Regions from separate parts of the Phyllobacterium sp. GQ127 genome, predicted to be linked through region 1. Evidence: predicted binding sites of a transcription regulator. Region 1 holds the regulator's gene; each other region holds the start of a gene.
What was found. Region 1 encodes PhoB, which activates phosphate uptake and scavenging genes when phosphate is short. Its sites were predicted from a motif close to TGTCATNNANCTGTCAT; they were not measured.
Positions count from the first base shown of each region.

Region 2: pstS (phosphate ABC transporter substrate-binding protein PstS) is a predicted target of PhoB. The motif match lies at 1,053-1,069, and genes of this name have one in related genera.
Region 3: AC6CHM_RS11305 (esterase-like activity of phytase family protein) is a predicted target of PhoB. The motif match lies at 1,116-1,132, and genes of this name have one in related genera.

Region 1 covers NZ_JCAXDZ010000003.1:218,415-220,687, reverse strand. The annotation lists gene phoU (phosphate signaling complex protein PhoU) at 6-734, shown strand; gene phoB (phosphate regulon transcriptional regulator PhoB) at 751-1,437, shown strand; gene AC6CHM_RS13060 (ABC transporter ATP-binding protein/permease) at 1,601-2,273, opposite strand, start outside.
Region 2 covers NZ_JCAXDZ010000008.1:20,229-22,501, forward strand. The annotation lists gene pstS (phosphate ABC transporter substrate-binding protein PstS) at 1-867, opposite strand, end outside; gene AC6CHM_RS21440 (3-hydroxybutyrate dehydrogenase) at 1,125-1,931, shown strand; gene AC6CHM_RS21445 (acetoacetate decarboxylase) at 1,967-2,273, shown strand, end outside.
Region 3 covers NZ_JCAXDZ010000002.1:611,987-614,259, reverse strand. The annotation lists gene AC6CHM_RS11305 (esterase-like activity of phytase family protein) at 1-1,048, opposite strand, end outside; gene AC6CHM_RS11300 (polysaccharide deacetylase family protein) at 1,328-2,077, opposite strand; gene ppdK (pyruvate, phosphate dikinase) at 2,152-2,273, opposite strand, start outside.

The sequences.
Region 1 (2,273 bases):
AGACAATGACTGACACAGCACAACACACCGTCCGCTCTTATGACGATGAACTGAAGTTTCTGACGCACAAGATTGCAGAGATGGGCGGACATGCGGAGCGCATGGTCGAACAGGCTGTGTCGGCCATGGTCAATTCGGACAATGCGCTTGCCCAGCGCGTGATCTCTGATGACCTTATCCTCGACGCCGGTCAGCGCGAGATTGACGAAAAGGCGATCACCATCATCGGCAAGCGCCAGCCAATGGCGATCGACTTGCGCGAAGTAATCGGCACGATCCGCATTTCATCCGATCTTGAGCGTATCGGCGATCTTGGCAAGAACATTGCCAAGCGTGTCGTAGCCGTCAACGATACGCGCCAGACGCTCTCTGTCTATCGCGGCCTGCAGACCATCGCAGAACTGGCATTGACACAACTTAAGGATGTTCTCGACGCTTATGCAACACGCTCGGTGGCACAGGTCAATATCGTCCGTGAACGCGATGATGAGATTGATGCGCTTTACACGTCGCTGTTCCGCGAACTCCTGACCTATATGATGGAAGATCCGCGCAATATATCCGCTTGCACGCATCTTTTGTTCTGCGCCAAGAATATTGAGCGCATCGGTGACCATGCCACCAATATCGCCGAGACGGTCTATTACATTGTAACGGGAACACAGCTTCCGGCGGAACGCCCGAAGGAAGATCAGTCGCATACCGTTATTCTTGACGAGCCAGTAACGCCATAATTGCCGGAAGCAGACCATGCCTATAGCTCCCAGAATCACAGTCGTTGAAGACGAAGATGCCCTCAGTGTTCTCCTGCGTTATAATCTGGAGGCAGAAGGCTATATTGTCGAAACCATCAGCCGTGGTGACGAAGCCGAAATCGCCTTGCGCGAAAAGGTGCCGGATCTGCTGATCCTCGATTGGATGCTTCCAGGCCTTTCCGGTATTGAACTTTGCCGCCGCCTGCGTGCTCGGCGCGAGACAGAAATCCTGCCGATCATCATGTTGACCGCGCGCGGTGAAGAAAGCGAGCGTGTTCGCGGTCTTTCAACCGGTGCGGATGATTACATGGTCAAGCCGTTCTCGACACCGGAATTGCTGGCACGCATCAAGTCCATGCTACGCCGGGTCAATCCAAGTCTCTTGTCGCATGTGTTGAGCTTTGGAGATCTGAAACTTGACCGCGAACAGCACAGGGTTTTCCGTAAAGAGCGTGAACTCAAGCTCGGACCGACAGAATTCCGCCTGCTGGAATTCCTGATGCAGTCCCCAGGCCGGGTGTTCTCGCGCGGACAGCTCCTGGACAATGTATGGGGCGCGGATATTTACGTCGATGACCGTACGGTTGACGTGCATGTTGGCCGTTTGCGCAAGGCAATCAATATTGGCAGATCGCTTGATCCGATCCGGACCGTACGCGGTGCAGGCTATTCCTTCGGATAGGATTAAATCGCGTTTTTCTTTATCGAATTCCTGTCTCGGCCGGGAAACAGAATTGGCGTTATATGAGCCAATTTGCGCTAGAGACGGCTTGCGCAAATGACCGGTAGTCTCATTTAAACAGAACTGCTTCTGCCGGACAAAAAGTGCCGTGTTCCGAAAAGGGCTATTCGGCGGCAATCAGCGGGAAGTTTGTTGCTCGTAGCGGATCTGGCTCGACCAATGTCTCCAGAAGTGGCCGCTGGATAGCTGTGCCGCCATTGATCTCCAAAATATGCGTATAGAAGTTTTCGCCGGTAACCGAGCGTGGCGCTTCGATCTCATGCATCACGCTGATGACGGTGGTTCCGGCACAATGATCCTTGATGGCCTGATGGAAGGCGATCTTGGAGTCCGGGTCCAGCGCGCCGGTTGCTTCATCAAGAAACAAAACCGCAGGCTTGTGCAGCAATATGCGCGCAAGCACCAGTTTCTGCTTCTGACCACCCGACAGGAGCTGGTCCCAAGACGTGCCATCGCGGCATTCTTCACCAAGGTTTTCAATAAAGTCGCCCATGCCGGCGCGGTGCAGGGCGGCCGCAACGGAGGAATCGCCAAAACGGCTCTCATCCATTGGGAGGCATACGAGCTGTTTCAGCGAGACGCCGGGAAGTTTGACCTCTTGCGCCGCATACATCGTTGCCGCATCTTTCGGGTAAAAGATTTCACCACGGCCATAGCCCCAAAGCCCGTTCATTGCTTTGAGCAAACAGGTTTTTCCACTACCGGAATCGCCCTTGATGTAAGCCCATTGGCCCTTGCGCAACCGCATATTTCCAAGCGTGAGAAAAGCCTTGGCC
Region 2 (2,273 bases), on a different contig from region 1:
GGGCTGGTCAGTGAGGGATAGGGCAAAATCCTCCGCCTTCGTCCAGTCAACGGCCGCTTGCGCTGCGTTAACACCCTCCGGGCCGGGCAGAACGAATTTGCCTGACTTGTTCTCAATGGCAGCAACCGTCAGTTGTGCTCTTTCGACCTGCCCATATTCCGCATAGGCAATGGCGCCCTTTGTGGCTTTCACCGTAAGAATTAAGTCTTGTGTCCCTTCGACACTGGTCCCCCACGGCCAGGCTATCAGCGTGTCCGCCCCATATTTCGCTTTCCACTCATCATTCTTGGAGGAAAGGTAGCTGGAGAACATATAGGTAGTGCCTGATCCATCCTTGCGATGGATGGGACTGATCTTGATGTCCGGGAGATTTAATTCCGGATTTAACAGCTTTATCGCCGGGTCGGACCATGATTGGATTTTGCCAAGATAAATATCCGCAAGAAGCGGACCCGACAGATTCAACCGGTCAATGCCTTCCAGATTGATTGCGATGGCAACGCTGCCCAAAACAATCGGGAATTGCTGACGCCCATGTTTGGCAAGTTCCGCATGCGATAATGGAACGTCTGTTGCCGCAAAATCCATTTCCGGCTGGCTGAGGCGCATAACACCTGCAAGCGATCCTACCAATTCATAGTCTACCGTCCAGTCCGGCGAAGTGAAATCTCCACCATCTGTGCGGGATGCTTTGTAGTTTTCAGCCCATTTCGCAATGATGGGCGCTGCAAATGTCGAGCCGGCGCCGCGGATTGGTTCAGCTCTGGCGGGGGATAGCAAGACGACGAAGATCGTGATCGCCAAAACAAAAATGCGTGAAACGCATGATATTTTTTGGAGCATAAACAGCACGGAGCGTTTCATCATTGTACCTCAGATATGATCAATTAAAGGTTCACGAAGGCTGATCGCCTTCGCTTCAAAGGAGTTTGAAACGTCTGGCTTGCTTAAAAACTATTCTTACTTTTTCAGTATCTCCGTTTCTTAAAACATTGATGACAACTCCCTGCTTCGGATTCTTATTGGGACCATCACCGAAATTGGCAGTCGCCTGTCATTCAACTGACACGTCGAGGAGATTTACATTGCTCGACTACGAAGGTCACATTCCGCAGGAGGTTTAGATGTCCGACAGCGCAGGCGATGCCGGCCTCAAGAACAAGGTCGCGATCGTAACCGGATCGACAAGCGGCATTGGTATGGGCATAGCGCGCCGGTTGGCAGGGCAAGGGGTGAACGTCGTGATCAATGGCCTCGGTGATGCCTCTGTTATCGAAGCGGAACGGAGTGCCATTGAAACCGAATTTTCCGTGCGGTGTCTGTACTCGCCGGCGAACATGCTTTCTGGTCCCGAAATTTCCGACATGGTACAGCTTGCAGTCGATGAGCTCGGTTCATGCGATATTCTGATCAACAATGCCGGCATTCAGCATGTGGCACCGATCGACGAGTTTCCGGACGAGAAGTGGGAAGCGATCCTGCAGATAAATCTTGGCGCTGCCTTCCATGCCATCAAGGCGGTCATTCCCCCGATGAAGGCACGCGGATGGGGCCGGATCATCAACATTGCGTCTGCACATGCCCTGGTCGCATCCCCCTACAAATCTGCCTACGTGGCCGCCAAGCACGGCATTGCCGGTCTGACGAAGACCGCCGCCCTGGAGGTTGCAGCAAACCGGATAACGGTGAACGCGATCTGCCCCGGATATGTCTGGACGCCATTGGTCGAAGCGCAGATCCCAGGCACCATGGCTGCCCGCGGCATGACCAAGGAACAGGTGATCCATGACGTGCTTCTGGAAGCGCAACCCACGAAGGAATTCGTAACCATCGATCAAGTAGCGGCGCTTGCGGCATTCCTGTGTTCGCACGACACCGCTTCAATCACTGGTGCGATCATTCCCGTTGACGGTGGATGGACCGCACATTGAACAATGCTTTCGTAGCTATTCAAGGGACAGATCATATGAAATCCGACGATGTTCGCCGCGCCTATGCGATGCCTCTGACCAACCCGGCCTATCCGCCCGGACCTTATCGGTTCACGGACAGGGAATATGTCATCATCACCTATCGAACCGATATTGACGCCTTGCGGCAGGTTGTTCCCGCACCGCTTGAAATTGTCGAGCCGATCGTGAAATATGAATTCATCAAGATGCCGGATTCAACGGGTTTTGGCGATTACGTCGAGTCCGGTCAGGTTATCCCGGTGCGATTTGATGGGAAGGAGGGTGTCTATGTCCACGCCATGTACCTTGATGATGATGCCC
Region 3 (2,273 bases), on a different contig from region 1:
TGTCAAAGCAATCGGGCGTTGGCGCCTTCGGGTCAGCGCAAGCCTTCGCAGCAGTTCCCGCGCCATTGTCACGCTCGATTACCAGCGCCGTTGTCGCATCGATCATGTTGAAATCGCCAATGGCCTCGCCACCTGCGGAAAGGGGATAAAGCCAGCTGCGACCCGTCCAGTTTTTGGACGCAATATCGAATTCAATTACCCGTAATGCGGGCTGGTCATCAACCTTCTCAACAGCGCCGTCGTCCCCGAAAAGCGGACCTTCAAGCAGTGCATATAATTTGGTGCCGTCTTTTGATTGCGCCAAGCCTTCATAACCGCCGGAGCGTTTCAGATTAAAAGCCGGATTTTTGAGCGTCGGATTGGCTGGTAGCGTGATTGCAGGATTATCCGGCGAGCGAACATCCTTGTCGCCAACCTTGGTCGCGACGACATCCGTAACCTTGCCATCCATTGTTACCTTGATCAAATATGGGCCGAACTCTTCGCCCAGCCAGAAACCATCGGCAACCGGCTGGATGGATTCAATATCGAGATCGCTGCCCGTCAGGTAGCGTGTGTCGCTGGCCTCCATGACAATGGGGAAAGGCACTTTCTTGTCTGGGTCAGTCAGGGAAATCGTCTGCTTGCGCTCGACTGTTCCCCTGTCCCAATCAAACGCCAGATGGTGCAGCATCAACATTGCATCGACCGAATTCAGCTTCGTTCCAAAGCCATTATCCGACAATGACCAATATGTTCCATCGCCAATCGCCTTAATGCCGGAGAAGCCCTGCAAAGGTTGTCCATCAAAGGGTAATGACAAGCCGGTCAGCCTTACCCCATCCTTGCCCGGCACTGTTCCGAGTTCCACAGCACGCTTGCGATCAGCGGTTGTAAACTTGCCTGCACGAGTCAGATGTTCCGGCGCGTTTTCCGGTGCCTTCACCATTGTGTTGGCAGGAAGGATCGCATGGGAAACGAGTTTGGCGGGAAACTCCTGTTCAGCCGCCAAGGCCGGCAATGCCATCATGGCGGTGGTAAGAAACAGAGCAGCGGAAATTGAGCGCATGGAGCATCACCATCAAGTTTGAAGTAAAAGTGTCCAGCAACGCTTAGGTGCTCTTTGTGTCCGTGATTTTATGGTTTCATGACATCCTGATGAAGGAGAGCACGCATCGTGAAGTTTGGAGGAGTAACCCCGATATTGTGATGAAACGGGCAAAAATTCTGATGGAGAACGGATTCAGGAACCGGATCACCGCAAAATTGATGAAACTTGCCGAAGAATCGCCGATTCTTCCCCAAAATTCTCTACTTCGAATTGCAATTTGATTGCGTTAAGTTGCAATCAAGCATTTGGAGTGCCTGGCTTCTCACTTTCAATCACATCGTTCAGCCGAACGAAACGGAAGCCTTTTTGCTTCAGTGCCAATATGCCTTTTACCACCCCGGCCCCTGCCGCCCGACTCGGCTGATTGATATGGGCGATGATGACATCGCCGTCTTTTGCGGCGGAAATCCGCTGCTCCACTTGGCCCGCAAGCAAGGATGCCCCCATGTCGGCATTGAGCGAATATCCTGCAACCCGGTACCCCATTTCATGAATGAGTTTCACTGCATCGTCGCTATAGCGAGCAGTCGCGTCGCGGTACCAGACAGGCTTTCCGGCGGTGGCGATCTGCATCGCATTTACACCACCTTCAATCTCAGATCGTATCGCGGGCAATGATCCGGCGGTCTTCAATCCAAACATCAAAGGCTGGTTATCGATGGCCGGAACATGGTTAAGCCCATGATTTTCCAATTCAAAAAGTTCTGGGTGCGCCTTCATGATTGCCACCGAAGCAGCATTGCGCTTCAACCATCGGCCAGTAACGAAAATCGTTGCAGCGATCTTGTTCTCCACCAAAAAGCTGAGAATTCTCTGATCAGTCTGGCCTGAACAGGCGTCAAGAGTGAGCGCGACCTGCGGCGCCGCAGCTCCGCCCTTTGCAATGTAAAGTTGTGGCTCGACAAAATGCGGATGGTTGCCCGCATTGGCAGCAGTTGCTGCGAGCGCGATGGAACATGTGACTAGAACTGTGGTGATAAAACGCATTATACATTGCCGCAAGACGAGAGAACCTGCGGCGAACAGCACTTGGAACTAAGCGGAATTATGGCAATAAGCCTTTATTTTCCTTTGGTTTTTGCTGATGCCTGCGCCGCGGCAAGCCGGGCAATCGGCACCCGGAACGGTGAACAGGAAACATAGTCCAGTCCTACCTGATCGCAAAAATGGATCGATGCCGGAT